DNA from 4 places in the Pseudoduganella sp. R-31 genome. Region 1 is predicted to be linked to each of the others. Evidence: predicted binding sites of a transcription regulator. Region 1 holds the regulator's gene; each other region holds the start of a gene.
The links. The regulator sigma-54, encoded in region 1, starts transcription at its own class of promoters, with help from an activator protein. The targets are predictions, from matches to a motif close to TGGCANGNAANCTGCTTT.
Positions count from the first base shown of each region.

Region 2: the regulator sigma-54 is predicted to act here: its motif matches at 5,126-5,143, upstream of glnA (type I glutamate--ammonia ligase).
Region 3: the regulator sigma-54 is predicted to act here: its motif matches at 4,866-4,883, upstream of ACN9MY_RS09150 (pilin).
Region 4: the regulator sigma-54 is predicted to act here: its motif matches at 1,136-1,153, upstream of ACN9MY_RS16465 (PEP-CTERM sorting domain-containing protein).

Region 1 is NZ_CP183986.1:1,007,069-1,014,225, reverse strand. It holds gene ACN9MY_RS04650 (endo alpha-1,4 polygalactosaminidase) at 1-53, shown strand, start outside; gene ACN9MY_RS04645 (Lrp/AsnC family transcriptional regulator) at 54-515, opposite strand; gene ACN9MY_RS04640 (enoyl-CoA hydratase/isomerase family protein) at 512-1,597, opposite strand; gene hpf (ribosome hibernation-promoting factor, HPF/YfiA family) at 1,673-2,032, opposite strand; gene ACN9MY_RS04630 (RNA polymerase factor sigma-54) at 2,105-3,601, opposite strand; gene lptB (LPS export ABC transporter ATP-binding protein) at 3,611-4,366, opposite strand; gene lptA (lipopolysaccharide transport periplasmic protein LptA) at 4,369-4,929, opposite strand; gene lptC (LPS export ABC transporter periplasmic protein LptC) at 4,943-5,542, opposite strand; gene ACN9MY_RS04610 (KdsC family phosphatase) at 5,552-6,088, opposite strand; gene ACN9MY_RS04605 (KpsF/GutQ family sugar-phosphate isomerase) at 6,088-7,086, opposite strand.
Region 2 is NZ_CP183986.1:1,884,800-1,891,956, forward strand. It holds gene ACN9MY_RS08730 (transglycosylase domain-containing protein) at 1-387, shown strand, start outside; gene ACN9MY_RS08735 (TAXI family TRAP transporter solute-binding subunit) at 541-1,839, shown strand; gene ACN9MY_RS08740 (TonB-dependent receptor plug domain-containing protein) at 1,946-4,438, shown strand; gene ACN9MY_RS08745 (rhodanese-like domain-containing protein) at 4,529-4,990, opposite strand; gene glnA (type I glutamate--ammonia ligase) at 5,208-6,623, shown strand; gene ACN9MY_RS08755 (DUF4124 domain-containing protein) at 6,723-7,157, shown strand, end outside.
Region 3 is NZ_CP183986.1:2,013,380-2,020,536, reverse strand. It holds gene ACN9MY_RS09175 (fumarate hydratase) at 1-1,040, shown strand, start outside; gene murI (glutamate racemase) at 1,041-1,877, shown strand; tRNA gene ACN9MY_RS09165 (tRNA-His) at 1,960-2,035, shown strand; partial or broken gene ACN9MY_RS09160 (transposase) at 2,641-3,378, opposite strand; gene ACN9MY_RS09155 (pilin) at 3,457-3,951, opposite strand; gene ACN9MY_RS09150 (pilin) at 4,324-4,803, opposite strand; gene ACN9MY_RS09145 (tetratricopeptide repeat protein) at 5,107-5,595, shown strand; gene ACN9MY_RS09140 (protein kinase family protein) at 5,740-6,624, shown strand; gene ACN9MY_RS09135 (VWA domain-containing protein) at 6,645-7,157, shown strand, end outside.
Region 4 is NZ_CP183986.1:3,606,745-3,613,901, forward strand. It holds gene ACN9MY_RS16455 (ABC transporter ATP-binding protein/permease) at 1-763, shown strand, start outside; gene ACN9MY_RS16460 (hypothetical protein) at 730-1,044, opposite strand; gene ACN9MY_RS16465 (PEP-CTERM sorting domain-containing protein) at 1,195-1,590, shown strand; gene ACN9MY_RS16470 (CAP domain-containing protein) at 1,583-2,623, shown strand; gene ACN9MY_RS16475 (flavodoxin family protein) at 2,674-3,744, opposite strand; gene ACN9MY_RS16480 (DUF3079 domain-containing protein) at 3,874-4,080, shown strand; gene ACN9MY_RS16485 (TonB C-terminal domain-containing protein) at 4,088-5,443, opposite strand; gene ACN9MY_RS16490 (molecular chaperone HscC) at 5,445-7,157, opposite strand.

The DNA.
Region 1 (7,157 bases):
TGGTGCTGCCGCTCGCGCTGGACGACAGCCTGCGCTACAGCTGCGAGCCGTGACTACAGCGTCAGCTTGGTCTCGAACTTGGAGCAGTTCATCGCGAACAGGCTCTTGACGTTGATGACGTTGTGGTGCGAGGTGAAGACGCGCCGCGTGAAGGCGCTGTACTCTTCCATCGACTCCACCGTGACGATCAGGTGGAAGTCAAACTCGCCGGCCACTTCGTAGCAGGACATCACCTCGGGCTCGGAACGCATGCGGTGTTCGAACTGCTTGAGGATGTCGGTATTCTGCTTCTCCAGTTCGACCGACACGAATACCGTCAGCGGCCGCCCGGCGAGCGCGCGGTCAACCAGCGCGACAGCCTTGACCAGCACGCCGTCGTTGCGCAGCCTTTCGATGCGGCGCTGGCAGGTCGCGACCGACGAATGCAAGCGCTCCGCGATCTCGCGCAACGGCGTGCTGGCATCTTCTTGCAGGATATTCAGGATGCCCCGGTCGATCCGGTCCAGATCCCTCATGCGAGGTGGCGCAAGGGGTGCGCCCAGGCCGGCCAGCATGGTTCGAAGAAGCGCTCCACCATGGCGGGCGTCACTTCGGCCAGCGTTGCGGGATTCCACTGCGGCTGGTTGTCCTTGTCGATCACCAGGGCGCGTACGCCCTCGAAAATCTCGCCGTGTTCGAAGTTGCGGCGCACCAGGTTGCGCTCCATGCGCAAGCAGTCGGACACGCCCAGCGACGCGCCGCGCTTCAGCAGCTCGTGGGTCACGCTCATCATCAGCGGCGAGCGCAATTCCATTGCCTTCAGCGATTTCTGCGCGAAAGGCGTGCTGTCGCCTCGCAGCGAATCCATGATGGCGGGTACCGAGCCCGCCGAGAAATGCTGATCGATCAGGGCACGCTGCGCTTCCAGTTCGCTGTCGCCGGCGAAGGCGTTGTGCGGGCCGGCAAAGACCGCGACAGCATCGCGCAACGATTTGCCGGGCGTCGACTCGAACAGCTTGGCCAGTCCGGCCAGTTCAGTTTCCGGCACGAAGTAGTCAGCCAGGTCGAGGTAGAGCGCATCCGCGGCGCCGACCGTCAGCCCGGTGAGGCCGAGCCACATGCCAAGCTGGCCCGGCGCATGCGACAGGAAGTGACTGCCGCCCACGTCGGGAAACAGGCCGATGTTCACCTCGGGCATCGCCATCCTGGTACGGCCCGTGACGATGCGCACGCCGCACTCCGGCCCGCCCTGCGCGATGCCCATGCCGCCGCCCATCACCACGCCATCCATCAGCGCCACATAAGGCTTGGGGTAGAAATGGATTAAATGGTTCAGCGCATATTCTTCGGTGAAGAAGTCCTCCAGCAGCGCGCTGCCGCCTTGCGTATTGCCGCGGCCGACGTCGTGGAAGAAGCGGATATCGCCGCCTGCGCACAGCGCGCGTTCGCTGCTGCTGCGCACCACGACCGCCGCCACCGACGCATCGTCGCGCCATGCCAGCAGCGCCTGCGTCATCGCGCGCACCATGTCGAGGGACAGTGAATTGAGGGTCTTGGGGCGGTCCAGCGTGATGAAGCCGGTACCGTTGGAGAGTTGGGTGTGTACGTGTTCGCTCATGCAAATATTCTAACGCACACTGGTCGCAAAAAAGGGCGCCAATTGCGCCCTTTGGTGTGCTGCACGGCCAGTCCTTTACATGGCGGTGGGTGGTGCCTCATACGTATCCGGGAAATGCTTGATGGCCGCATGACTGTGGTTCTGCACACGGTCCTTGTATTTCATGACCTGGCGATCCAGTTTATCAATCAGGGTATCGATGGCGGCGTAAAGGTCTTGCGACAGGCTTTCGACGTAAACAGTTTTGCCAGACATGCGCAGGTTGATTTCGGCTTTCTGGCGTTTCTCTTTCTCGGTGAGGTTATCTACAGTCAGGATGACAGCAATATCGATTACTTGATCGAAATGGCGCTTGACTCGTTCCAGCTTGTTCTGCACGTACTCGCGAATGGCTGGGGTCACTTCGACATGATGTCCACTGATGGTGAGATTCATACACACTCCTAAAGATGATGTCGCTCTCGAGTTCGTGCACGCCGAAACGCACAGAGGAACCCATGCACTGCACTACAACGATTTGCGGAGGCTAACTGGAGGGATCTTCAACGCTTCTCGATATTTGGCAACAGTCCGTCGCGCAATCACCATGCCTTGTTCACCCAGCATGTCCGCAATCTTACTGTCGGATAAAGGATTTTTCGGGTCTTCTGCTCCTGTCAATTGCACGATCAGTGCCCGTATCGCAGTCGAGGAAGCCTCCCCCCCGGCTTCGGTCGCGACGTGGCTACCAAAGAAATATTTCAACTCAAACATGCCATGCGGGGTGAGCATATATTTTTGAGTTGTTACGCGAGAAATAGTGCTCTCGTGTAGTCCCAGTGTATCAGCAATTTCACGCAACACAAGGGGTCTCATGGCCACTGCGCCATGACTGAAAAAGTTCTTTTGTCTTTCTACTATCGCTTCCGCGACGCGCAGGATCGTGTCGAAGCGCTGGCGCATATTCTTGATCAACCACTTGGCCTCCTGCAGCTGGCCATTCATCTGCGACTCGCTCTTGCCTTGCTTGAGCAGGTTGGCATACAGCGCGTTCACGCGCAGGCGCGGCACCACGTCGTTGTTCAGGGTGACGATCCAGCCGCCGCGGCCCTTTTTCACGATCACGTCCGGCACCACGTAGTCTGACTCGCCTGACGCAAATTCGGCGCCCGGATGCGGGTTGCACTGGCGGATCACGCACTGTGCTTCGCGCAAGTCTTCATCGTCGCAGTCGAGCGCTTTCTTCAGCTTGGTGAACTCGCGCTGGGCGAACCAGGTCAGGTGCTTCTCGACGATGGTCAGCGCCATGCGGCGCGTCACCAGCGGCACGCCGGGCATGCGCCTGATCTGCAGCGCCAGGCATTCGGAGGCATTGCGTGCGGCGACGCCGGGCGGATCGAAGCTTTGCAGCAGCACCAGGCTGCAGCGCAGGTCGTCCAGTTCGATTTCCAGCTCGGGCGGCAGGCGCTCGTGGATTTCTTCCAGCGGCTCTTCCAGGTAGCCGTTCTCGTCCAGCGCATCGATGATCAGTTCCATCAGCGCGCGGTCGCGCGGCTCCTGCACGGTGACGCGCATCTGCTCGAGCAGGTGTTCGCGCAGCGTGCAGCCGGAAGCTTCCAGTTGCGGGCGGCTGTCTTCGTCGTCGGCGGATTTGCTGCCGGCGCTGGCGCTCCAGTCGGCGTCGTCGCTGCCGTTGCCGGCTTCATGGTCGCCGCCTTCATAGGTATCGCTTTCGCCGGCAGCGGCCGGGGCTTCGCCGCCCTCGCCTTGCGGGCCTTCAGCCGAAGGCGTGGCGGGAGCTTCGGTGCCATTGCCGTTGCCCTGGCTGATGGCGCCATCGGCCAGCAGCCGTACCGAGTGGTCGAGCGGGTCGTCAAGGCGCTCCAGCATGGGATTGTCGCCAAGCAGCTGTTCCAACTCCTGGTGCAGCTCCAGCGTGGACAGCTGCAGCAGGCGGATGGATTGTTGCAGCTGCGGCGTCAGCGCCAGGTGTTGCGAGGTTCGCAGTTGCAGTGTTTGTTTCATGGCCTTCGTTTACATGCGGAAGTGTTCGCCGAGGTAGACGCGGCGAACGGATTCGTTGGCAATGATGTCGTCCGGGCGGCCCGAGGCCAGCACGGCGCCCTGGTTGATGATGTAGGCGCGGTCGCAAATGCCGAGGGTCTCACGCACATTATGGTCGGTGATCAGCACACCGATATTGCGCTCCTTCAGGAAACGCACAATACGTTGGATTTCGATCACGGCGATCGGATCCACGCCGGCAAACGGTTCGTCGAGCAACACGAAGCGCGGGTTGGTGGCCAGGGCGCGCGCAATTTCCACGCGGCGGCGCTCGCCACCCGACAGCGACAGGGCCGGGTTCTCGCGCAGCTTCTCGATTTGCAAGTCGGCCAGCAGCGATTCCAGGCGCTGCTTGATTTCCGCCTTGGGCAGAGGCTTGCCGTCCACCTTCTGCAGTTCCAGTACGGCACGAATGTTTTCTTCCACCGTCAGCTTGCGGAACACCGAAGCTTCCTGCGGCAGGTAGGACAGGCCCAGCGTGGCGCGCTTGTGGATCGGCAGGCTCGACACGTCGGTGCCGCCGATATCGATGGTGCCTGCATCGGAAGCCACCAGGCCGACGATCATGTAGAAAGAGGTAGTCTTGCCGGCACCGTTGGGACCGAGCAGGCCGACCACTTCACCGCAATCGACTTGCAGCGAAACGTCGTGCACCACCTGTCGCTTGCCATAGGTTTTCTGGAGGCCGCGCACGACCAGCGTGCTGGCGCAGTTATTTGCTTGCATGCTTACTTCTTCTCCGTCGGCGTCGCTGGGGGTTCGGTACGGGTCGGCTGGATCACCATGGTGCCGCGACCGCCGCCGGGCTTGCTCTCCCCGCTGGCCGAATTGCGCACGCTGAAAAATTCCTTGCGGCTGTCGTAAGAAATGAACTCACCCTGCACTTCGTCGTTCTGCTTGCCGCCTTCCAGGCGGCGGATGGTGGCCTTGTTGAACATCTTCACCAGTTCAACCTGTTCCTCGTATTCGATGCGGTCGGCATCGCCTTCCACCCACTGGTCGCCGGCGCCGTCGCGCTTCTGGCGGAAGGTGGCTTTCTTGCCGTCGCCAAACAGCGTCACTTGCTGGAAGCCCTCCGGCGTCTGCTTGACGTAGGCGCGCTCGGCCGTCATGGTCAGGGTGCCGCGGGTCAGCTTGACGCCGCCCAGCAGGATGGTGACCTGCTTGACGTCGTCGATGTCCATCGAGCCGTAGCTGATGTTGGTCGGCTTGTAGGAGTCGGCTTTCTCGGCCAGCGCCGGAGCGGCGACTCCCAGCAGCAAGGCTGCCGACAAGAGTAGTCGTTTCATGTTCATTCCTCAGTTATTGGTCCGCGGCCTTGGGCGGAATCTGCAGCGTGCCGTTGCCGGCCAGGTGCATTTCGCGCGTCGCATTATTGGCGCGCATGCTGTTGGCCGCAGCAGTCGTATCCCCCAGCCGCAGTTTCACCGGATGATCGGTTTCCATGCGGTCTTCGTCCGGGAAGATCACCAGCTTGTCCGATTCCAGGTGCAGCAGTTGCGATTGCGGCGATGCCGCGCGGTCGATCGTCACGCTGCCGTTCAGGGTGACGCGGCTGTTGGTGTCGTCCACGCGCGCCGTATTCGCCACGATCTCCATCGGCGGCTTCTCGCCGGCCAGGCTGTGCACGCGCGGATTGTCGATCTCGGACGAATCGTCGACCGGGCGGTGGGTCAGCTTGTCGCCGGCAATGATATAGCTTGGCTTGCCATCCTTGGTCATGCGCACGAAGGAGAAGTTATGGATGATGTAATCCGGCTCGTTCATGCGCTTGTCGGCCTGCATCTGTTCGTCCGCGCGGTTCAGCAGCTCGAGCAGGTAGAAGCTGCCAAGCGCCGCCAGCAGCACGAAGATCATGCCGATCGACAGGCGGAAGCGGTGGGCGGTCCTCTGGTTACGCATCGCTTGCCCTTACACCAGGAACTGGGCCATCACGCGGTCATAGCTGCCGCTGGCGCGCAGCACGAATTCGCAGGCCTCGCGCACCGCGCCGCGGCCGCCCGCAGCTTCGGTAATGTAGTGGGAGCGATCGTGCGCCTCCTTGCGGCCATTCGGCACGCTGACCGCAAAGCCCACACGGCTCAACAGCGGCAGGTCCACCACGTCGTCGCCGATGAAGGCAACCTGCTCTTCCGCCAGTCCCAGGTCGGCCAGCAAGGCCTTGAACGGGGTCAGCTTGTCGTGGCCGCCCTGGTGCACGTAATCGATGCCCAGGTCCTTGGCGCGTGCCAGCACGATCGGCGTGCGCCGGGCGCTGATGATCGCGGTCTTGATGCCCGCTTCCTGCAGCAGCTTGATGCCCAGGCCGTCGTGCACATTGAAAGTCTTGACCATTTCACCGTCGGCGCCATACGTCAGGCTGCCGTCGGTCAGCACACCGTCCACGTCAAAGATGAACAGGCGCACCCTGGCTGCACGGGCAAGCAGGTCTTCGCGTTCGAGCGTCATCAGATCACCTTGGCGCGGGTCAGGTCGTGGATGTGCAGAGCGCCAACCAGCGTGCCGTCGGCATCCACCACCAGCATCTGGTTGATGCGGAATTCTTCCATCACCGCCACGGCGTCCACCGCCAGCTGGTCGGGGCCGATGGTGCGCGGGTTCAGGTGCATCACGTCCTTGATGACGACCTTGCTGAAGTCCTGGACTTTTTCGATCATGCGGCGCAGGTCGCCGTCGGTGAAGACCCCGACCGGCTTGTTGGCCGCGTCGACGATGGCGGTCATGCCCATGCCCTTCTGGGTGATTTCCAGCAGCGCATCGGGCAGCCGCGTTTCCAGGCCCACGGCCGGGATGGCGCCATCCTTGCGCATGATGTCGCGCACATGCGTCAGCAAGCGGCGGCCGAGGGCGCCGCCAGGGTGGGAACGGGCAAAATCCTCTTCCTTGAAGCCGCGCAGGTCCAGCAGCGCCACCGCGATCGCATCGCCCAGCGCCAGCGTGACGGTGGTGGAAGCGGTCGGCGCCAGGTTCATCGGGCATGCCTCCTTGGCCACCGATACGTCCAGGTGCACGTCGGCCAGCCTGGCCAGGCTCGACGCCGGCTTGCCGGTCATGGCGATCACGTGGCCGCCCATGCGCTTGACCACGGGCAGGATGGCCATCAGTTCGGCTGCTTCGCCGGAATACGAAATGGCGATCACCACGTCTTCCGGCGTCACCATGCCCAGGTCGCCGTGCGCCGCTTCGGCCGGGTGCACGAACAAGGCCGGGGTGCCGGTCGAGGCCAGCGTCGCCGCAATCTTGCGGCCGATGTGGCCGGACTTGCCGATGCCGGACACCACGACGCGCCCTTTGCATTGAAGCAACAAGGACACCGCCCGGCCCACAGTTTCGTCGGTGGCCAGGCGCGCATTCAGCGCTGCCAGTGCGTCCGTTTCGATCTGCAGGGCCTCGCGCGCCAGTTCCAGGGCACGTGTTGCGGTCTTGGCATCAAAAGATTTCAGCATTGTTTTTTCATGGGTTAAACTCATGCCCGAAGTATAGCCGAATTAGATAAGCAAAAAACTTGCCAGACAAA
Region 2 (7,157 bases), 880 kb from region 1:
GTGGGCGGCAAGACCGGTACCGGCGACCAGCGCTTTGACGTGTACGCGGCGGGCGGGCGCCTGATCGAGTCGCGTTACGTGAACCGCTCGGCCACTTTCGTGTTCAATATCGGGGAGCGCTTCTTCGGCTCGATGACGGCTTATGTGCATGGGCCGGAGTCGAAGAATTATGACTTCACCTCGGCGCTACCGGTGCAGCTGCTGACGGTGCTGGCGCCTTCGCTGATGCCGCTGATCGAGCCGAATGCGCAGAAGGCTGCGCCGGTGGTCACAGCGATGGCGGCTGGCGCGCCGGGCGGCGTGCAGCCGGTGGCCACGGCGGCTTTGGTGGCGGCGACTTCCGCTGCAGCTCCCGCCGCGCCGCTGCGCGCCTGCGGCGCGCGCTAAACCGGTAAACCTGGGTCTCCAGGCCGAGGGCTTGGGTTGTGCGCCGTTGATCTTCGTCGAAAGTCAAAAGCCTCAAACCCCGTCAGCGGCCGCCGCACTGACGGTGTCTGACCCTGCGGGTCAGACACCGGGTTACCGGTTTAAAATGCGCGAATGAAACTCATCACCAAGTTCACCCGCATCAGCCTGCGCGACCTGCTGGTCTCGTTCGCCCCCACCATCCTGCTGATCGCTGGCGCCTGCGCACTGGCCTACTGGATCATCGACCCCACCCCTCCGCGCGTGGTCAAGCTCTCCACCGGTCAGGAAAACAGTGCCTACGAAAACATCGGCAAGCGCTACGCGCAAGCGATGGCCAAGCACGGCATCAAGGTCGTCCTGCAGCAAAGCCAGGGGTCGCAGGAAAACCTGCAGCGCCTGAACAAAGGCGAAACCGACATCGCCTTCGTGCAAAGCGGCTCCACCAACGAAGCCGAAGCCGAACGCACCGGCCTGGTCTCGCTGGGCAGCCTGTTCACCGAACCTGTGTGGCTCTTCATGCGCGAGAAGAAAGCCGTCAACAGCCTGACCCGCCTCAAAGGACTGAAGGTCAACCTCGGCCCCGAAGGCAGCGGCGTGCCGCGCCTGTTCCGCCAGGTACTGCAGATTAACGGCGTCCACAACGGCGACATCATCGCCAGCGACCTGGAAAACACGCCCGCCACGGTGGAACTGCTGGAAGGGCGCATCGATGCCCTGGTATTCGCAGCGGCGCCGGACGACCCGCTGATCCAGATGCTGTTGATGACGCCCGGGATCAAGCTGTTCAACTTCACCCAGGCCGAAGCCTATGCGCGCCGGCTGCCGTTCCTGACCCATGTCACCCTGCCGCGCGGCATCGTCGACCTGGGCCGCGACCTGCCGGCTCGCGACTACCACCTGATCGCACCAACCGCCACCCTGGTGGCGCGCGAAGACTTGCACCCGGCCTTGATCGACTTGTTCGTACAGGCCGCCAGCGGCATCCATAGCGGGGCGGGCTGGTTCCAGCAGCAGGGCCAGTTCCCTTCACCGCGCTATACCGAGATCCCGGTCGCGCGGGAAGCGGCCAAGTTCTACAAGGATGGCCCGCCGTTCCTGCAGCGCTACATGACCTTCTGGCTGGCCAACCTGTTCGATCGCCTGTGGGTGGTGGTGCTGGCCGCCGGCGCCCTGATCCTGCCGCTGTCGAAAGTCGTGCCGCCGATCTACGTCTGGCGCATCCGCTCGCGCGTCTACCGCTGGTATGGACAACTGCGCTCGGTGGAGCAAGGTGTCGATGAGGGCAAGCCGCGCGATGAGCTGCTGCACCGCCTGGACCAGATCGAAGAACGGGTCAACCGTCTCACCGTGCCGCTATCCTTTGCCGATGAGTTCTACGGCTTGCGCAACCACATCGAGTTCGTGCGGCAGAAGCTACGTACAAACACGTAAAACACCTTGAAAGTGTTGTATCCGCGAGACCCTTAATTGACAGTTGCTTACAGTTACCTCAAAGATAAGCCGGGGAGTGAAACTGGTTTAACAACAAGGGGTAGCTATGGCACCAAAAAAACAGGTTCTGGCAATCGCAGTTGCATCACTTTTCACCAATGCCGCATGGGCGCAGGAAGCGCCTGCCGGCGAAACCGCTACGGTGGTGGTGACCGGTACCCGGGTCTCCAACCGCACTGTGCTCGACACCACCGCACCGGTGGACGTCATCAGCGCCGACAGCATCAAGAATGCCGGTGTGCCGGAAGTGACGCAAGCGCTGTCCGTGGCGCTGCCTTCACTGAATTTTCCGCGTCCGGGCCTGGCCGACGGTACCGACACCATCCGCCCGGCCACCCTGCGCGGCCTGGCGCCCGACCAGACCCTGGTGCTGGTCAACTCCAAGCGCCGCCACACTTCATCGCTGGTGAACCTGAATGGCACTATCGGCCGCGGTTCGGCAGCGGTGGACATGAATACCATCCCGGCCGGTATTGTGAAGACCATTGAAGTGCTGCGCGATGGCGCGTCCGCACAATACGGCTCTGACGCGATTGCCGGCGTGATCAACGTGCGCCTGCGCACCGATCGCACCGGCGGCGAAGCCAGCGTGAGTTATGGCCGTCGCGATACCGAGTACAACTTCAATCCAGGCACGCCGCCGGCCGGCGCCACCTGGGGCGTTGAAGATTCGCGCAAGCGCAAGGACGGCAATACGCTCAATCTCAGCCTGTGGAAAGGCATGGAGCTGGGCGAAAGCGGCTTCCTGACTCTCGCGCTGGAGCGCAAGCGGCAGGATCATACCGAGCGTTCCGGCTGGGACGTACGCCAGCAATATCCGCTGGTAAACGGCGCCTTCGATCCGCGCGAAGCGAACTTCAACCGCTTCAACGCCTGGTACGGCGAGCCTGAGCTGACGCAGAGTACCTTCTTCGCCAACGCCGGCTACAACCTGGCAGGCGGCGTCCAGCTGTATGGCTGGACCAGCTACCAGGACCGCGATGCGCGTTCGGGCGGCTTCTTCCGCCGCGCCCAGCAGGACAACAATACGATCGAGATTTATCCAAATGGCTTCCTGCCGATCATCGCGCCGGCAGTATCGGACTTCAGTGCCGCCTTCGGCGCCACCTGGACCGCCGGCGAGTGGGACATGGATGCATCCGTGACTTACGGCGACAACCGGATGGACTTCACCATCGAGAACACGCTGAACCGTTCCCTTGGCCCGTCCTCCAAGACTGTCTTCGATGCAGGCGGTTTCAAATACGACCAGCTCACCTTGAACCTGTCTGGCGTGCGGCAGTACGAAGTAGGCCTGTCGTCGCCGCTCAACGTGGCCGTTGGCGCGGAAGCGCGTCGCGAAGGCTACGCACTGCATGCTGGCGAGCCTGACTCCTGGCGTAACGGTGGAGTGACGCTGCCGCCGCTGCCGCCGCCGGCGGCGCAAACGCCACGGCCTACGGCTTCCGGTTCGCAGGTCTTCCCAGGCTTCCGTCCGAGTGATGAATCGGATGCCAACCGCAAGGCCTACTCGGTATATGTCGACGTGGAAGCGAACCTGACGCAGAACCTGTTGGCATCGGCCGCAGTGCGCGGCGAGCATTACACGGACTTCGGCAACAACTGGTCGGGCAAGCTGGCGGCCCGCTACAACTTCTCGCCATCGTTTGCGCTGCGCGGTTCGGCGCAAAATGGTTTCCGCGCACCGTCGCCGCAGCAGCAGTTCTTTACCTCCACGGCGACCAACTTCGTTGGCGGCGTGCCATACGACATCACCACCTTCAAGCCTAGTGATCCGGCTGCAGTGGCGCTGGGCGCCAAGCCGCTCGATGCCGAAAAGTCGACCAACTTCTCGCTGGGCGCGGTCGGCAAGATGGGCAAGGCCAGCCTGACGGTGGATGCGTTCCAGATCAAGATCCGTGACCGCATCGTGTTGTCTGAGAACCTGCTGCAGGACAATGTGCGGAACTACCTGACATCGCTGGGCTTCATCGGCATCGGCGGCGGGCGCTTCTTCATCAACGGCGTGAACACGACGACGCGCGGCGTGGACGTGGTGGCCAACTATCCATGGAATGCAGGCAACGTGGGCAAGTTCGACTTCACTCTGGCGGGCAATTACACCAAGACCGAAGTGACCAAGGTGCCGGTGACTGCGCAATTGGCCGCGCTGAATCCTGCGCCCCCGCTGTTCGACCGCGTGAACGTGCTGACCTTTGAACATGGCACGCCGCAGACCAAGTTCACGGCCAGCGTGAACCATACGCTGGGCAACTGGAGTGGCACCTTCCGCGCCACGCGCTACGGCAAGGTGTTGCAACCGGATGCGAATCCGGCACGCGATCACTGGATGACGCCGAAGACTTTGGTTGACGTGGAAGGGCGCTACAAGATCACGCAGCGCCTGACTGCAGCGCTGGGTGCGGAGAACCTGTTCGACCAGTATCCGGATCCGTATCCAGCGTTGTTGAATGGCACCGGCAATGCGCCATATTCCAATTACTCGCCGTTTGGCCGCTCGGGGCGCTTTGTCTATGCACGTTTGAACTACGCGCTTTAACCCAGAAGCCGCGGATCGGATAGGCGGCAGTTACACCGGAGAGATGATGGGCATCGGCGATATTGAACTATCCCGATGCCCATTTAATTCTTACGCGCCCGCCCAGGGCAGGCCTGCCTTGCACCAGCCGCCCACGTTCTTGCGGTGGCCTTCGGCATCCTTGTCGCCTTCGAAGCCTTCCAGGATGTCGTAGCACTGGGTGTAGCCGGCCTCGGTCGCCGCCTTGGCCGCATGGCGCGAACGCACGCCAGAACGGCACAGGAACACAATCACTGTGTCCTTGCCAGGCACCGCCGCCGCCAACTGGCCCAGGAAGTCAGGATTGGGCGTCCCGCCCGGATAGACGTTCCACTGCGCCGCATGATGCTGCTCGGCCGGAATCGCCACGCGCCCCACCCAATCGCGCTCGGCATTGGTCCGCACATCGACCAGGCGCACATGCGGATCGCATTTCAGCAGCTCGTATGCCTCATGCGGGGTCACCGCACCGGCATAGGGCAGGGAAGTGTCGCGTTTGCGTGCACGGTCGAGGATTTCGGCGGTGGAACTCATGGTTTTTCCTTTATGATGACTGCACCACAACGATGCATTTGCTTCAATTGGTGCAAATATGCACCACAGTGGTGCGATAATCGGCAGATGCACCCGCATGGTGCGCCTTTTGCGTGTTGGTAGCATGGAATTGGCTGGCATGATATCTGCTTAATGTACCACCAGCGTTCGCCGCACCCAAGTGGTCGCGGCAGTTTTTTCACTTAGGAGATATGTAATGGCACTGACCGCCGCAGACGTTCTGAAGATGGTACAAGAGCACGAAGTCAAGTTCGTGGACTTCCGTTTCGCCGATACCCGTGGCAAGGAACAGCACGTAACCGTGCCTGTGTCCCATTTCGACATCGACAAATTTGAATCGGGCCACGCTTTCGACGGTTCTTCCATCGCCGGCTGGAAAGGCATTGAAGCTTCCGACATGATCCTGCTGCCGGATCCTGCGACCGCCAACATCGACCCATTCTTCGAAGAAACCACCCTGTTCATGCAGTGCGACGTGATCGAACCGTCGGACGGCAAAGGTTACGACCGCGACCCGCGCTCCATCGCCAAGCGCGCTGAAGCCTACCTGAAATCCTCCGGCCTGGGCGACACCGCCTACTTCGGCCCAGAGCCAGAATTCTTCATCTTCGACTCCGTGAAGTGGAAGATCGACATGTCCGGCGCCATGGTCAAGATCGACTCCGACGAAGCTTCGTGGTCGACCGACAAGGACATCGACGGCGGCAACTCCGGCCACCGTCCAACCGTGAAGGGCGGCTACTTCCCAGTGCCTCCAGTCGACTCCTTCCAGGACATGCGCTCCGAAATGTGCCTGATCCTGGAATCGATGGGCATCCCGGTCGAAGTGCACCACCACGAAGTGGCCGGCGCCGGCCAGAACGAAATCGGCACCAAGTTCTCGACCCTGGTCGAGCGCGCCGACTGGACCCAGAACCTGAAATACGTGGTGTGGAACGTTGCCCACTCCTACGGCAAGACCGCTACCTTCATGCCTAAGCCAGTGGTTGGCGACAACGGCTCCGGCATGCACGTGCACCAGTCGATCTGGAAAGACGGCAAGAACCTGTTCGCCGGCGACGGCTATGCCGGCCTGTCCGACTTCGCGCTGTACTACATCGGCGGCATCATCAAGCACGCCAAGGCACTGAACGCGATCACCAACCCAGGCACCAACTCGTACAAGCGCCTGGTGCCAGGCTACGAAGCTCCAGTGAAACTGGCTTACTCCGCACGTAACCGTTCGGCTTCGATCCGTATTCCACACGTGGCCAATCCAAAAGGCCGCCGCATCGAAACCCGCTTCCCGGACCCGCTGGCCAACCCATACCTGTGCTTCGCTGCACTGATGATGGCCGGCCTGGACGGCGTGCAGAACAAGATCCACCCAGGCGAAGCAGCGTCCAAGGACCTGTACCACCTGCCACCGGAAGAAGATGCACTGATCCCAACCGTCTGCGCATCCCTGGAAGAAGCCCTGGATCACCTGAACAAGGACCGTGAGTTCCTGACCCGCGGCGGCGTCTTCACCGATTCGATGATCGATGCCTACATCGAACTGAAGATGACCGAAGTGACCCGCATGCGCCAGACCACTCACCCGGTCGAGTTCGACATGTACTACTCCCTGTAATCAGGGGGCGATTGCCGGAATTAACCGGCAGTCAACAAAAACGCGAGGCCAGCAGCTTGCTTTCCTCGCGTTTTTTTTCGGATGTTGTATAGTCGGGGCATGAACACTCGCACTCTCGTATTACATGGGCTGGCGTTGCTGGCCGTGAGTGGCGCAGCGCAGGCGCAGCAAATTTTTCTCTGCGTGGATGCCGATGGCCGCAAGGAACTGACCGATACCCGCAAGGGGAAGAACTGCAAGACGCTGGACCTGCCGGGCGCCACCATTCCCGCGCCGGGCGGCGCGCGCCGCGGCTCGACGCCGTCCGCACCTGCCGTAGCGCCAGCCAACTTCCCACGCGTGGAAAGCTCGGAACAGAAAGCCCGCGATGCCGACCGCCGCGCCATCCTGACCGATGAGCTCAACACCGAAAACCGTAAGCTGGCGGATTTGCGCAAGGAATTCAACAACGGCGAACCTGAACGCAGGGCCGACGAGCGCAACGCCGCCAAGTACCAGGAGCGCGTAACTGGCCTGAAGGACAGCATCGCGCGT
Region 3 (7,157 bases), 1.0 Mb from region 1:
TGAACCCTTCCGACTCGCTGGTCGACTGGGTGCTGAAGACCGTGCCGCTGATGGGCGCCGGCTGGTGCCCGCCAGGCATGCTGGGCATCGGTATCGGCGGCTCCGCCGAAAAAGCCATGCTGCTGGCCAAAGAGTCGCTGATGGAAGACATCGACATGTTCGAGCTGAAAAAGCGCGGCCCGCAGAACAAGCTGGAGGAGCTGCGTATCGAACTGTGCGACAAGATCAATGCCCTGGGCATCGGTGCGCAAGGCCTGGGAGGCCTGACCACCGTGCTGGACGTGAAGATCAATATGTACCCGACCCACGCTGCCTCCAAGCCGATCGCCATGATCCCGAACTGCGCGGCTACCCGCCACGCCCACTTCGTGCTGGATGGTTCCGGCCCGGCCTACATCGAGCCGCCAAAGCTGTCCGACTGGCCTGATGTCACCTGGGCTGCCGACACCGAGAAGTCCAAGCGCGTCGACCTGAACACCCTGACCAAGGAAGAAGTGGCGTCCTGGAAGCCGGGCCAGACCCTGCTCTTGAACGGCAAGATGCTGACCGGCCGCGATGCCGCCCACAAGCGCATCCAGGACATGCTGGCCAAGGGCGAGCAACTGCCGGTGGACTTCACCAACCGCGTGATCTACTACGTTGGCCCGGTTGATCCAGTGCGCGAAGAAGTTGTTGGCCCTGCCGGCCCGACGACCGCAACCCGCATGGACAAGTTCACCGACATGATGCTGGAGAAAACCGGCCTGATCTCCATGGTCGGCAAGGCGGAACGCGGCCCGACCGCGATCGAATCGATCCAGAAGCACAAGTCGGCCTACCTGATGGCGGTCGGCGGCGCGGCATACCTGGTATCGAAAGCGATCAAGGGCGCCAAGGTGGTCGGCTTCGAAGACCTGGGCATGGAAGCGATCTATGAATTCGACGTGGTCGACATGCCTGTCACCGTGGCCGTCGACTCTACCGGCACTTCCGTGCACAACACCGGTCCGAAAGAATGGCAGGTGAAGATCGAGTCCCTGAAGGCGGCGCAGCCAGCATAAATGGTCCATCCTGTCCCCTTCTCCGCCGACGCGCCGATCGGCGTCTTTGACTCCGGCGTCGGAGGGCTCTCCGTGCTGCGCCATATCCACGCGCAGCTGCCGCACGAGCACGTGCTGTACTTCGCCGACTCCGCCTTTGCCCCCTACGGCGCCAAGACGGACGAATGGCTGGTGCAGCGCGCGATTGCGGTGACGGCTTTCCTGCTCGATAAGGGCGCGAAGGCGCTGGTAGTGGCCTGCAATACGGCCACCGTGGCTGCCATCAAGGTAGTACGCGCCGCCTATCCTTCGCTGCCCGTGGTTGGCGTGGAGCCGGGCCTGAAGCCTGGCGCTGCGGCTAGCCGCAATGGCACGGTCGCAGTCCTGGCGACGGCAAGCACGCTCCGCGGTGAGAAGTTCCTGGCGTTGCGCGAACAGATCTCAGGCTCGAACGGCACCCGCTTCCTGCTGCAGCCCTGCGTCGGACTGGTAGAACGCATCGAACAGGGCGATCTGACCGGTGACGAAACAGCAGCCATGCTGAAGGGCTATGTTGAGCCGCTGCTGGAGCAAGGCGCCGATACGCTGGTCCTCGGCTGCACGCACTACCCGTTCGTGCGGGACGCCATCGCACAGCTAGTTGCGGCACGCGGCGACGCTGCCGCGGTCACGCTGATCGACACCGGCGACGCCGTAGCCCGCCAACTGGCACGCCTGCTGGAAGGCGCCGGCCTGCTGCGTCCAGGAGGCACGCCAGCCCACCTGCATGGCTACACCAGCGGCAACGCAGAGGCTCTGAAGCAGCAGTTTGCCAGCCTGCTCGGACTGCACCCTCAGGTCGATTCCGTGGCCGTTTGAAATATATTTGCCAGATTATCGGAGTCCCTATATAATCTCGGCTCTGTCGCGCTACGGTGCGATGGAAAAGAAGTTTTCAGTGGTGGCTGTAGCTCAGTTGGTAGAGTCCAGGATTGTGATTCCTGTTGTCGTGGGTTCGAGCCCCATCAGCCACCCCAAATTTCTTAGCTGAAAATGAACGATAAAAATGGCCGCATTTGCGGCTTTTTTTTCATCCAGATCATCGCCGCAGGGTGGCACGCAAAGTGTCAGGCAATTTACGCTTACCATTTCCATGACCAGTTCACTGTGGCCTAAAAATGGGTTATCGCGGATTTCCGGAATGACCATGCTTTAAACGCAAGAGAGCAATGAGTAAGAGTTATTGTGTTTGTACCTCCAAACCCTCTAACTAACCCACTGCTCTCATGCCAAATCATAGACTCAGCCTCCCATTTGGGAAGCTGGGTTACGCTGCTACGGTTGTAGTCGTTGCCGTACCCAGCGCATTAGTTGGCTTAATCGCCGTTCGCGAGTGTCGCGCCGATAGCCGGGGTTCGTAACACCGTGGAGCAAGGAGCAAGCGATGGCACGCAGCAACGCCATCCAACCTTTCCTACTCCCCGCCCTAAAACTACCCCTGTACTGGAACTTAGTGCGCATGCGCTGCTCCATGAATACCGGTCAGCTCAAGGGATTTACAACAAGATAAGGGTCATGAAACGGGTGACCTATGACTACCGCGACTCTGAACTCTTCCTCCTGAAGGTCAAAGCAACGTTTCCCGGCAATCCGCGATGAATTCTGCCATAGTGCCGTTGTGCACGCGAGCGCTAACGATTCGCTTCGGCGCTTTCGGCAACAGCAGCCTATAAGCCTTCATGACTCGATAGAAGTGCTTGTGATTAAACAGCGCCAGGCCCGCTGCCATGCGCCGGCGGTTGACCAGCGCCCAGTGCGTCGATAGCCGTACGTCGGCAATTGACCAATCTCCGCGCGAATCGCGTCGACCAAGGCAAGGTCGGCAAGTACGTCCATCTCGCGCACCGTGCGGCCATCAACCCAATCCGGCGACCGCGTTATCAACTCAATCACGTGAGAGCGCGCCACGCCCAAGGCCTCGCAGACCGGTTTCACTGGTCGTCCTTCGGCAACAAGGGCGCGGGCAAGCCACTTTTTTTTCGCGGGCAAAGTCCACGGACTCCTTCAGAATTTCAGCCTCCATGGCTTTTTTGCCCAGCATGCGCCGCAGGTGTGCGATTTGGGCGCGGGCGGCTGCGAGCTCGCTGGCTGGCACGACCGATTCGCCGGCATGGACTGCCACCAGGGCGCCTTCGCGCTCCAATTTCCGCCAGTTGAATAGCTGGCTCGCGCTGATTCCGTGTTTGCGCGCCACCAGCGAAACGCTCATTCCTGGCTCGTACGTTTCGCGCACCAGTGCTGCCTTTTCTGCTGCGGACCATCGACAACGCTTCTCGTCGCTGACCGCCACCAACTCGATTGATTGCCTGCTCTTAGTCATATGCCTAGTCCTATTGCTAGTCGTAAGGATAATGCATAGACTGTGTCCGGCGATTCAGGAAGCTATCTCAGTCGCCAATTACAACAATGCGTTAGCAGCAGTCTGGCGGCAGTTTGCTGGCACGTATTTGAATTTACTCATCGAATCTACGCTACAAGCCCAGGTGAGTTGGTGGGTTGGAATAATGCCCTGGGTTAGTCGACTGCCAAGAGCACCATTGGCGCCTGCGCCATCGAAGGGAGTCATGGTGAGCGTTACATTCCCGGCTTTTTCGGTTGTCTTGACAGTAATCACACCACCAATGTCGACGCTAAGTACTAATACAATGTTTTGCGTCGCTTTACCTACATTAAGAGGAGTCGCAAACGGAGTGCCATTGGCAGCATTGTCGGCAACCGCAATTTTAGCAGCATCAGCAACAGCCATTGCTTCGGTCACACGAGCGCGAACGGCATAGTCTTGGTATGCCGGCAAAGCAACTGCCGCCAGAATACCAACGATCGCCACGACGATCATCAGCTCGATCAGGGTAAAACCTTGCTGCGCTTGCTTCTCGCATTGTGCGAACTTCATGCTTCTCTCCTACTAAGTATTGCGAATCACGACGACTCAACGTTTTACTTCACACAGAATGCTCAGCAATGAGCGTGCCAGGCATCTAGACGGTTTTTGCCGTGCAGGGTGTGCCTGGCATCCGAATTATGAAAGCTACCGGCACGAACAAGACGGGCGCTTCGCATATAAGCAACACTCACAAGCTCGGTCAACACCAACAGGCTAAAAGGATGCATGCCTGACTTAGCGTAATGAAAGTGAAGCCACTGGGCAGCAAAATGCATTAGCGGTGCTTACCAAAAAGCCATGCACGACATTATGGATTTGGCACCAATTGTATGAAAAATGCCCGCAAAGAGCGGGCATTTTTTTAGTCGAGCTAGCCGCTAATTACAGCAGAGCTTTAGCTTCAGTTTGGCGGCAGTTTGCTGGTGCGTACTTATATTTCTTCTCGTCGCTAATGCTGCAGGCCCATACGATTTGGTTGACTGGTGGAGTACCTGCAGTCAGACCGGTGCCGATAGCGCCATCAAACGGGGTCATGGTGATAGTGAAAGCACCTGCTTTATCAGTCGTCACGACGGTGATAACGCCGCTAGCGTCGATTGCAGGTGGGGTTGCAATGTTTTGCGTCGCCTTACCTGGATTCAGGCCAGTTGCAAACGGAGTGCCATTGGCAGCGTTGTCGGCTACGGTAACTTTAGCGGCATCAGCAGCAGTAATTGCTTCAGCAACACGGGAACGAACGGTGTAGTCCTGGTATGCAGGCAGGGCAACAGCTGCCAGAATACCAATGATCGCCACAACGATCATCAGTTCGATCAGGGTGAAACCCTGCTGTGCTTGCTTCTTGTATTGTGCGAATTTCATGCTTCTCTCCTGTTGAGTGTTGGGAGCCTCATCGGCTCAAAGTTTTGCTGCACACCGCATACTATGCAATGAGCGTGCCAGGCCAAATTCGCGATGTTTTTGCCGTTTTTTGGCAATATCTTTGGTGCATCTCGCCCGGTGGCGCAGGTCCATGCTGCGCCACAGTTTTGGCGTGGCACGACAATCAGCGTATCATCCGGGCTTGGCACAGCCTTTTGATGCGCCACGGCAACTATTACCCCGTAAGTTTCTGCCCAGAATATTCCTGAAATGTTCGCTAGCAAACTTTACTGAAGATGAGAAATGAACCAACAGATCAAAATTAGCACCGCCATCACATTGACCGGTTGGAGCAAGCGCACGTTTTGGCGCAGATTTGCCGATGGTTCGGTGGAACGGGGCGCCGAGAACCATGTAAAAGCAAATGAAGTTTCGACAGTTGTGCTGGATTCAATACTTCCGCACCTATGGGTGACGCTAACAGCCGAGGATTTACAGCTTGTATTAGATGCAGATGCGGGCCATGCGCAGGCCCAGTCCGATTTGGCACTACTTTTTCGTGACTTAGAGAAGCACAAGGAGGCGCTGTACTGGCTCGAACTCGCGATAAAGCAGGGCGATGTGAGCGCGATGCACTGGATGGGCCGGGCTTACGTCGAGGGCACAGGTGTTCCCAAGGACGACAATTTAGGGCTGATGTGGATTGCGAAGGCTGCAGCTGGTGGCCACATCGTATCGCAGGCGCAAATTTCCGGAATGATTCGCTGTGTTACAGTAACGAACAGCGATTGACCAGACCATATCGTGGGGGATTCTCCCAGTTAAGTTCAAGCCTTCTGCCCCCCAAAAGGTCCGGTTGCGGATTTTGCTGATTTCAGACAACCCTCCAGGATTCGTGTGGACTTCCAGTCTTTGAGTTGCCCGCAGTGTGGCGGAGTGCTGCCACGCCAGGCCATTTGGCGCACCGTCGAGTGCCCATATTGCGCCGCCACCGTCACCCGTTCCGATGCCGTCGTCGACGTGGCGCGCTTCCGCGAAGCGCTCCTGCGCTTCCAGAACGACCCGGTCGGCCAGGATGCCCGCTGCGGCGAACGGCGCTACCGCATCATCCGTCTGTTATACGAAGGCGCTGGTTCGCGTGTCGTGCTGGCACGCCGCTGCGGGCGGCTGGGCGAACACGTGGTGCTGAAATACGCCGACGCGGCCAAGCTGGGGCGCGAACACGACATCCTGCGCCAACTGCAGGCGGACACCTCGCCGGGCTCCGCATATTTTTCGCAGCGCCTGCCCGAATCGATCGCACTGGGCCCGGACGGCAATGGCGGCACGGTACATATACTGCGCCATCCACCGGGCTATTGGGGAAGCCTGGCCGAAGTCCACCGGCATTATGGAACCGGTCTTGATGCGCGCCATGTGGTCTGGATGTGGCGCCGCGTGCTTGAAGTTCTGGCGCACGTGCACAGTATCGGCTGGAGCCATGGCGCGGTAAGTCTGGAACATATGCTGGTGCACCCTGCCGACCATGGCGTCTTCCTGATCGGCTGGTCAGGCGCGAAGCGGGCTGGCGACCAGTCGCGCGACTTGCTGCAGTCGGCGTGGAGCATGCGCGCCCTGCTCGCCGGCCAGCGTGCTGGCGATGACGCGCCAGCTTTGCCGGCGTCGGTTCCGGCGCCCCTGGCGGAGTTGCTGCAGCGCGCCTGTTCCGACGCCCGCTGGCTTCGGGCGCAAGGCGCAGCAGGTTTGCACTACGAAGTCACCAGCGCAGCGGCAGCCGCTTTCGGCCCGCCGCGCTTCCTGCATTTCCACCCAACGCATTAATCGTATCCAAAGGAGCCAAATTGGGACACGGTAACTACTCCTTCGCAGCCCACGCTGCCCTGGTCGCCGACCGCGCATCCGCGTCGCGCACCGAAGTATTCCAGCAACGTGCTTGCCATCCCCTGATGAACCCCAAGGGCATCAAGATGCGCGAGTCGCGCGACAATGCCGACCATCCGAACTCGCTGGGCATTGTCTTTGCGCTCGACGTCACCGGTTCGATGGGCGACATCCCGCAGCAGCTGGCGACGAAAGAGCTGCCGACCTTCATGCGCTTGCTGATGGCTTGCGGCGTCCCGGACCCGCAAATCCAATTCATGGCAATCGGCGATGCGGTATCCGACCATGCGCCTCTGCAGGTCGGCCAGTTCGAATCGACCGCGGAATTGATGGACCAGTGGCTGACCTGGAGCTATATCGAAGGCGGCGGGGGCGGCTCGGGCGAGGAGAGCTATGAACTGGCCTTCTACATGGCGGCCCAGCACACCGACCTCGATTGCTGGGCCAAGCGCCGCAAGAAAGGCTACTTGTTC
Region 4 (7,157 bases), 2.6 Mb from region 1:
TACGGAGCGCCTGCAAACCCTGTCCAAGCTCGTGCTGCCGGTGCCGGAGGGCGAGGCAGTTAGCGGGAAAACACGTCCGCGGATCAGGATGCGGCCTGGCAAGCAGATCGCCGTCGATGCCCTGACGGTGTGTCCACCGCAGTCCGAGCGCGTACTCGTGAAAGACTTGTCTTTCGTCCTGGCGCCGGGCGATGCGCTGCTGATCACAGGCGATAGCGGTTGCGGAAAAAGTTCGCTGTTGCGAGCAATCGCCGGCCTTTGGGATACCGGCAGCGGCCTGATTCATCATCCGCCGCTGGAAGACTTTTTCTTCCTGCCACAGCAGCCTTACCTGCAGCAGGGCACGCTGCGCAGCCAGCTCATCTACCCAAGCGTGCAGACGCGGCTGAGCGACGAGCAGTTGCTGGAGATCCTGGTGCAAGTACACCTGCCGCAGCTCGCCGAGCGTGTCGGCGGGCTCGATGCGGTACAGGATTGGGAAAAACTGCTATCGGTGGGCGAGCAGCAGCGGCTCGCCTTTGGCCGTGTGCTGGTGCATGAACCGAGCATCGTGATCCTGGACGAAGCGACCAGCGCGCTCGACTGCGGCAATGAGGCTTCGCTCTACAAAAGCCTGCGTGAAAGCGGAGCTACCCTGATCAGCATTGCCCACCGGGCAGCCGTCAGGCGCCACCATACGCATGTGCTGCACTTGAAAGGCGACGGTGGATGGGAATTGCGTGAGGTGGCTCACGCGTTTTCAAGGTCCCAGGGAACCCGATGAATGCGGATGATCTGGAAGTTGTACTGCTCGGCAGCTAACGAGGTGTCAGTGCTGCTTGCCTGTTGCTGCCGTAGGTAGTCGCTCACCAGCATGGCTGCACCTTGCTCCGTCAGCACGCCAGCCGCCTTTGCCTGTATCTGATGCTCAGACCGGTCGGCATTCCGGTAGGCAATTACCCAAGTTGACACCTGCTTTTCTTCCTGCTGTTCTTGTAAGGGAATCGCGTATGTTATCAAAGCCGAACGCGTACTAGCGCCCGCCTGGCGGCTGCCGTTCATCATATTTCCCAAGTGCAAAGTTTGATGTCGTAAAATTTAACACATCCCTCGTAGCAGATTTTGCTAACTCAGCATAATCAAGTACTTATCTCGTAGGCATGATTGATGCTTCGGTCAGCTTGTAGTTTTCTCAACCTAAATATGGAGCGCGATATGAAAGCTAATACGCTGTTCAAGTCTTGCCTGCTGGCCTGCTCCGTTCTGGCGGGTGCTCAAGCGATTGCCGGTCCTGGCACCGTAAACAGTATCGAATTTAGCTTCATGAACTACAGTAATACCGCTTCACAGTCTTTCAGCAGTTTGCCGTTGACGAGTTTCGACAATACGCCGTCGGTCTCGCCGATCTCCATCCCGACGCCACAGGAAATCCTTCCGGTCGTTGAGGTATTCATCCCCTCGATGCCGGTCCAGACCACTGCACCTGAAGTTATTGCGGTGGTGGATTTGCCGCAAGCGCCAGCGGCCATCCCTGAGCCAGGCACCGCCGCCTTGCTGGGCTTGGGCTGTGCCTTGCTCTTCCTGCGTCGCCGTGGGGGATTCCATGCATAACTCGCGGAGTTTTCCGGCGCTTGCCCTGGCCTTGCTGCTGGCGGCTTGCGGTGGCGGCGGTGGCTCGGGGGGCGCGCCGGTAGTGTCTCCTGCTCCAACCACGCAGACGCCATCGCCTACCGAAGGCAACATCGTCACGTCGGTTCCGGCGCCGACTTACGCGGCAGGCAGCGGCAACCTGAGCATCTTCAACGCCATCAATGCCTTGCGCAGCAAGATCGGTTCCGGGTTGCTGGCCCAGAGCCTGTTGCTGGACAAGTCGGCGGGGGCGCACTGGAGCTACATCAACCAGAACGGCATCAGCGAACTGCATGGCGAAACGGCGGGCAAGCCTGGGTACACAGGCGTTCGCGCGGGGGACCGGATTGCCGCGGCGGGCTATACCGCCTCGGTCTCGGGGGAGGCGATCTTCAGCACAGTCGGTACGGACAAATACATGACCTGTGTTGCGGAGTGGGCCAATTCGGTTTATCACGCGGCCCTGCTGTTTGCCAGCACCATTGATATCGGTGTAGCGGCAAACAACTTCAACCCGGCGGAGGGCGCGTCGACCCTGTGCGTGGTGGACGTTGCGACGAGTACAACGCAAACGGCGCAGTTGCCGGGCGCGGGCAGTATTCGCGCATATCCCTACGCAAACCAGGCGGACGTGCCTTTTGTCTTCTTCAATCGCACCGAAACGCCAACGCCTGTGCCGGACCTGGTCGAAGCGGGCACGCCCGTAACGGTCAGTTTCGAAACCAGGGGAATGGCAGTGACGGCGCCGATTGCGATCAGCCAGTTCACGCTGACGCCTGCGGGCGGCACGGCAGTCGAAGCGCGCATCCTGGTGAACAAGGGAGGCAAGCTGGGCCCGGTCATCGCGAGCAATGGTCCTGCACTGACGGATGACGGGAACATGCAAGGTTTCACCGCAACGCTGGTGCCGGTGCTGCGGCTGAAGGCCGCTACCGCCTACAACGTGGCGCTGATCGCTGTCGTGGATGGAAAGACCATCAACAAGTCCTGGACGTTCACAACCGCCGCACAGTAATGCTCGTACCGAGGGCCGGCAATCCTGTGCGGAATGCCGGCTCATTTCATTTACTTCGGGCGCGGGGAACGCACGCCTTTATCGGGCCGCGCAAGGGTGCCTGAGCGCAGCATGCGCACGGCATGCCCGACGGCGCGCGCGACGTTGCGGACTTCTTGCTTGAGGGCTTCGTCCTTGTCCATCGCATCGTGGCTAGTGGCGTAAGGCTCGTAATAGCCAAGGTAGCGGTCAAGCCGGGCCTGCGCGCCGGCATCGATCAACTCCATCCAATCGAGCCAGTCGGAGAGATTGCGCCGCAGGCTTTCCACGCCGGCGACGTCGCCATGCACCACAAGGCCATAGGCGCGCCCGGCCAGGTGTTTGGGGTAGGGCCAGCCAGCCAGCTCCAGGGCCTTGGCTTCCTCGGGCTTCTTGCCATGGGTGCTGGTCGGGTCGGGATTGCCGCCGTCTGCGCATACCAGGCGATCGATCATCAGCTTCAGCACGGAAGGCGCCTGGTACCAGTACACCGGCGTAAAGATGATGACACCGTGCGCGGACACCCACTTTTCATATATATCGTTCATCCAGTCATTGACCTGGCCAAGGCCGTGATTGGGGTAGCAGCTGCAGGGCCAGTGGCAAAGCGGCATGGCGGTGGAAACGCAGCCCTTGCACGGATGGATGCGCAATTCAAACTCGGAGGTCAGGCGGCTCAGATCCAGGACGTCGGTATCGATTCCTTCGCTGGCCAGCGTGGCCTCCGCCAGCTTGAGCATGCGCCAGGTTTTCGACATTTCGCCGGGGCAGGTGCCGTCATTCCGCGCGGCGCCGCAGATCAACAGGACGCGTGAAGGCGTGGCCGGATCTTTCTGTCGCTGTTCGGCTGCTTGCAGGCGGGCAGCAGCGGCCTTCCATTCAACTGACAGCTCGTAGCCAGGATCGGCATATCCCGACCCGGCCGGTTCCGTCACCGGCGCCTTGCGGCTGTCGCTGAAATCTTGCCACGCCACTTCCTCCAGCTTCGCCACCTCGTCGCGCAGTCTGTCGAAGCGCGGGTCGGCAAAATTGCGCGTAAAGCGCAGGTGGAACTCGGCGCGTTCCAGCTTGGCGGGGGCCTGGCCTTTGCGGACTTCACTCATGTTTGTCTCCCGTTCACGGGCAATGTGCCATGGCTGGATCAGCGGGTCAGTTCGACAGCGAACGCAGGGTTAGTGGAAACTTGATCTGGATCAAGGTTGAGGCGAGGGTGAGAGAGCTAGGATTGAAGCATGGCAAAGAAGTTTCCAATCATTCCCTTGCACCCGGAGCGGGTCTGCTGGGGTTGCGACAAGTACTGTCCCGCTGACAGCCTGGCGTGCGGCAACGGTTCCGAGCGAACCCAGCATCCATCGGAGCTGTTTGGACCCGACTGGATGGAGTGGGAATCTCCTCTCCTGGAACCCCAGCCGGAAGCCAAGGCGAAGAAGAGCGCCTGACGCGGGCCTATTCAGGCAGCCTGTAAGAATACGAGACCGGGAACTTGCGCTGCGTCCCCGGCGGGAACACCTTCGTGTGTTGCAAGGTCCGGGCAACCGCTTCGTCATACGCCGGGTCGCTGGATGACTGGGTTCTCTGCACGTTGATGACTTTGCCCATCCCGTCCAGCTCGACGTCGAAACTCACTTTCAGCACTCCTGACCCTTTGCCCCGTTCCGGTACATAGAAGATCTGTCGCCGAACTGCCTCCAGCTGCTCCTCGGTGGGCGGCGTCTCTTCCGGGGCGATCTGCAGCGTCCTGGCGGCTTGCAGTTCTTCGTGCATGGCCTGGTTGACCGCATTCTGGTAGGCGACCGGGTCGGCTTGGCGCGTCGTGGAGGTATAGCTTGGTCCGTGGCTGCCGCTGGTAAGAAGCGCGGCGCATCCTTTCACCAGCAAGATGATCATGAAAGTGATCTGCCAGCCCGACCAGCTCCAGCCCGACTTGCCGCTGCTTTCCACCGGAGCTTCGCCAAGCGGAACGGCGCCCGTTGTGCCGTTGCGCGCGATCTCGGCCTGCGCTGCCTGGTGCCATTTCTGCAGGATCTCGCGATCGATGATGATTGAGAACCAGTGATAGAAGCGGTCCGTCAGCTGATGGAACAGAATCAGGTCGTCCCTCGCCGCGACGCGTTCGGGATTTGGCGTATTGCGGACCGTCTGGATCAACTGTTTGACGGTCCCCATGGCGTGTGCCGACATCGATTCATACAGTTTCCACTGGTCTATGGCACGGTCCACCATGGCGCCGGCCTCGCCAAACTGCTGGATGCGGCGGCTGTCGCGTGCCCAATCCAGTACTTCACTGGCGGCGACGAACAAGGTTTCGTGCCCGGGCTTCCAGCCGGTGGCCAGGAGATGGGCAATGCGTGCCTCGAAGATGGTGCGCGCAGTCAGATTGAGCAGGCTGTCGTGTGATAGCGATGCCTGCAGCGCTTCCCGCCAGCGGGACTGGTGCCTGCTCTCGTTTTTCGACACCAGTTCCTGTGCGCTGGACTGGAATTGTGTGAAAGCCTGGTCGGCGAGTTGGTATGGATCGTCGGGAGCCGGCTGCGCGACAATGACGGGCTCGGTTTCGGGGGCGGCGGCCAGCGGGGTGCCCACGTCGTCGACGCCGGCGGGAGCCGCTGCCTGGCGCTCGACTTCCAGGTGCGCTTGCCATTGAAGTGCTACTTCATAGGCCTGGCGAAGTTCCTGGAAACCGTCCGGGTCAGCCTCCTGGTCGATCTTTTTCAGCTCGCGCGCATAAGCACGGCGAATATCCTTGGCGTCCGCGCCGGCATCTAGTCCAAGCCGGAGCAGGAAGGGGAAAGTGTCGCGCATGCTAGGAATCCAGGTTCAGGAAACTCTGGTGCTCGAAGTATTCCAGCGCTTCGTTGAAGGTGCGGGCGGCCTGGCGCGAAACCCGCATGTCCTGCGCCTCCAGCGCGCGCTCGAACTGCATGATCTGGCGGCCCAGGTGTTCGCGGGCTTCGCCGCGCAATTGCTGGTACAGGCGTTCGCCGCGGGCCAGCATGGTGCGGAATTCGATGCGCTCGCGCGGGTGGATCTTCAGCTCGGACAAGGCTGCGAAACGTTCCTTGATTTCTTCCTGGGTCAGCATGCCTGGATTACCTTCAATCACCAGGGCGTGGGTCTGCTTGGTCAGGAGCACCGTCGCTTCCACTTGCAGCAAGCCGTTGGCGTCGTAGGTGAAGCGCACGTCCACGCCGTTGTTCTGGCCAGGCACCTGCGAAATCGGTACTTCGATGGTTCCGAGCTCGATATTGTCGCGGGCCATGCGCGCTTCACCCTGGAAGACGTTGATGCGCAAGGCAGTTTGCCGGTCGCTGGTCGGATGGTAGTTCTTGACCTTGCTGACCGGGACCACGGTGTTGCGTTCGATGACCGGATCGAAGTGGCCGTGCGAATACTGGTCGCCACCCAGGTGCATCGATACCTCGACGCCCAGCGAGTAGGGAGCCACGTCGGTCATGACCACTTCATCCAGGGCGGCATCGTTCATTTTCAGGCCGGCTTGCACGGCCGCGCCCAGCGCTACCACTTCATCCGGATTGATGTCGCAGGATGGGAAGCGGCCAAACATGCGTGCCACCATGCGGCGCACGATCGGCATGCGCGTGGCGCCGCCGGCCAGCACGATGTTATCCAGGCTGGCAGTCTGCAGGTTGGCGTCACGCAGTGCGCGCTCGACCGGCGAGCGCAGGCGAGCCAGCAAGGGCGCGGTAATGCGTTCGAGGCCTGCCTCGTCCAGCGGCATGGAATAGGTGATGCCGGCGTGGTTGGTCTGCAGCAGCGCTTCCGGCGCTTCGCTGAGCTTGCGTTTGGCCTGCTCGGCTTGCGCCACCAGGCTTTGCATGAACCGGCCGTCCTGCTTCAGTTCGACGGGAATGGAAGCCTGCTTGAAGAACTCGTCGATCAGCAGGTTGACGAAGTCTTCGCCGCCCAGGAAGTTGTCGCCGGCGGAGGCCCGCACTTCCATCACGCCTTCAAACAGGTCGAGTACGGAAACGTCAAAGGTCCCGCCGCCCAGGTCGAACACCAGGAATTGGGTTTCCTTGCCGCGCTGGTGAATGCCGTAGGCGAGGGCGGCGGCCGTCGGTTCGTTCAGCAGGCGTTCGACCTTGAGGCCTGCCAACTGGCCTGCGGCGCGGGTTGCCTTGCGCTGCGCGTCGGAAAAATAGGCCGGAACGGTGATGATCGCTTCGGTGATTGGCTGGCCGAGGGCCGCTTCTGCATCCTCTTTCAAGGCGCGCAGGATCAGCGCCGACAGTTCCTCGGCGCGGAAGTTGCGCCCGCCGAGCGTGAACTGCTTGTTGCTGCCCATATGGCGCTTGAAGACGGAAGCGCTGTTGGTGGGGTGGGTCTGCAGGCGCTCGCGCGCCGCCTTGCCGATCAGGATGGTGCCGTCTTCGTCAACGCTGACGCAGGACGGGGTGAGGAACTCCCCCAGGCTGTTGGGGATCAACCGTGGCTCGCCGTTGTGCCAGGCGGCGATGAGGCTATTGGTGGTGCCGAGGTCGATGCCGACGATCAT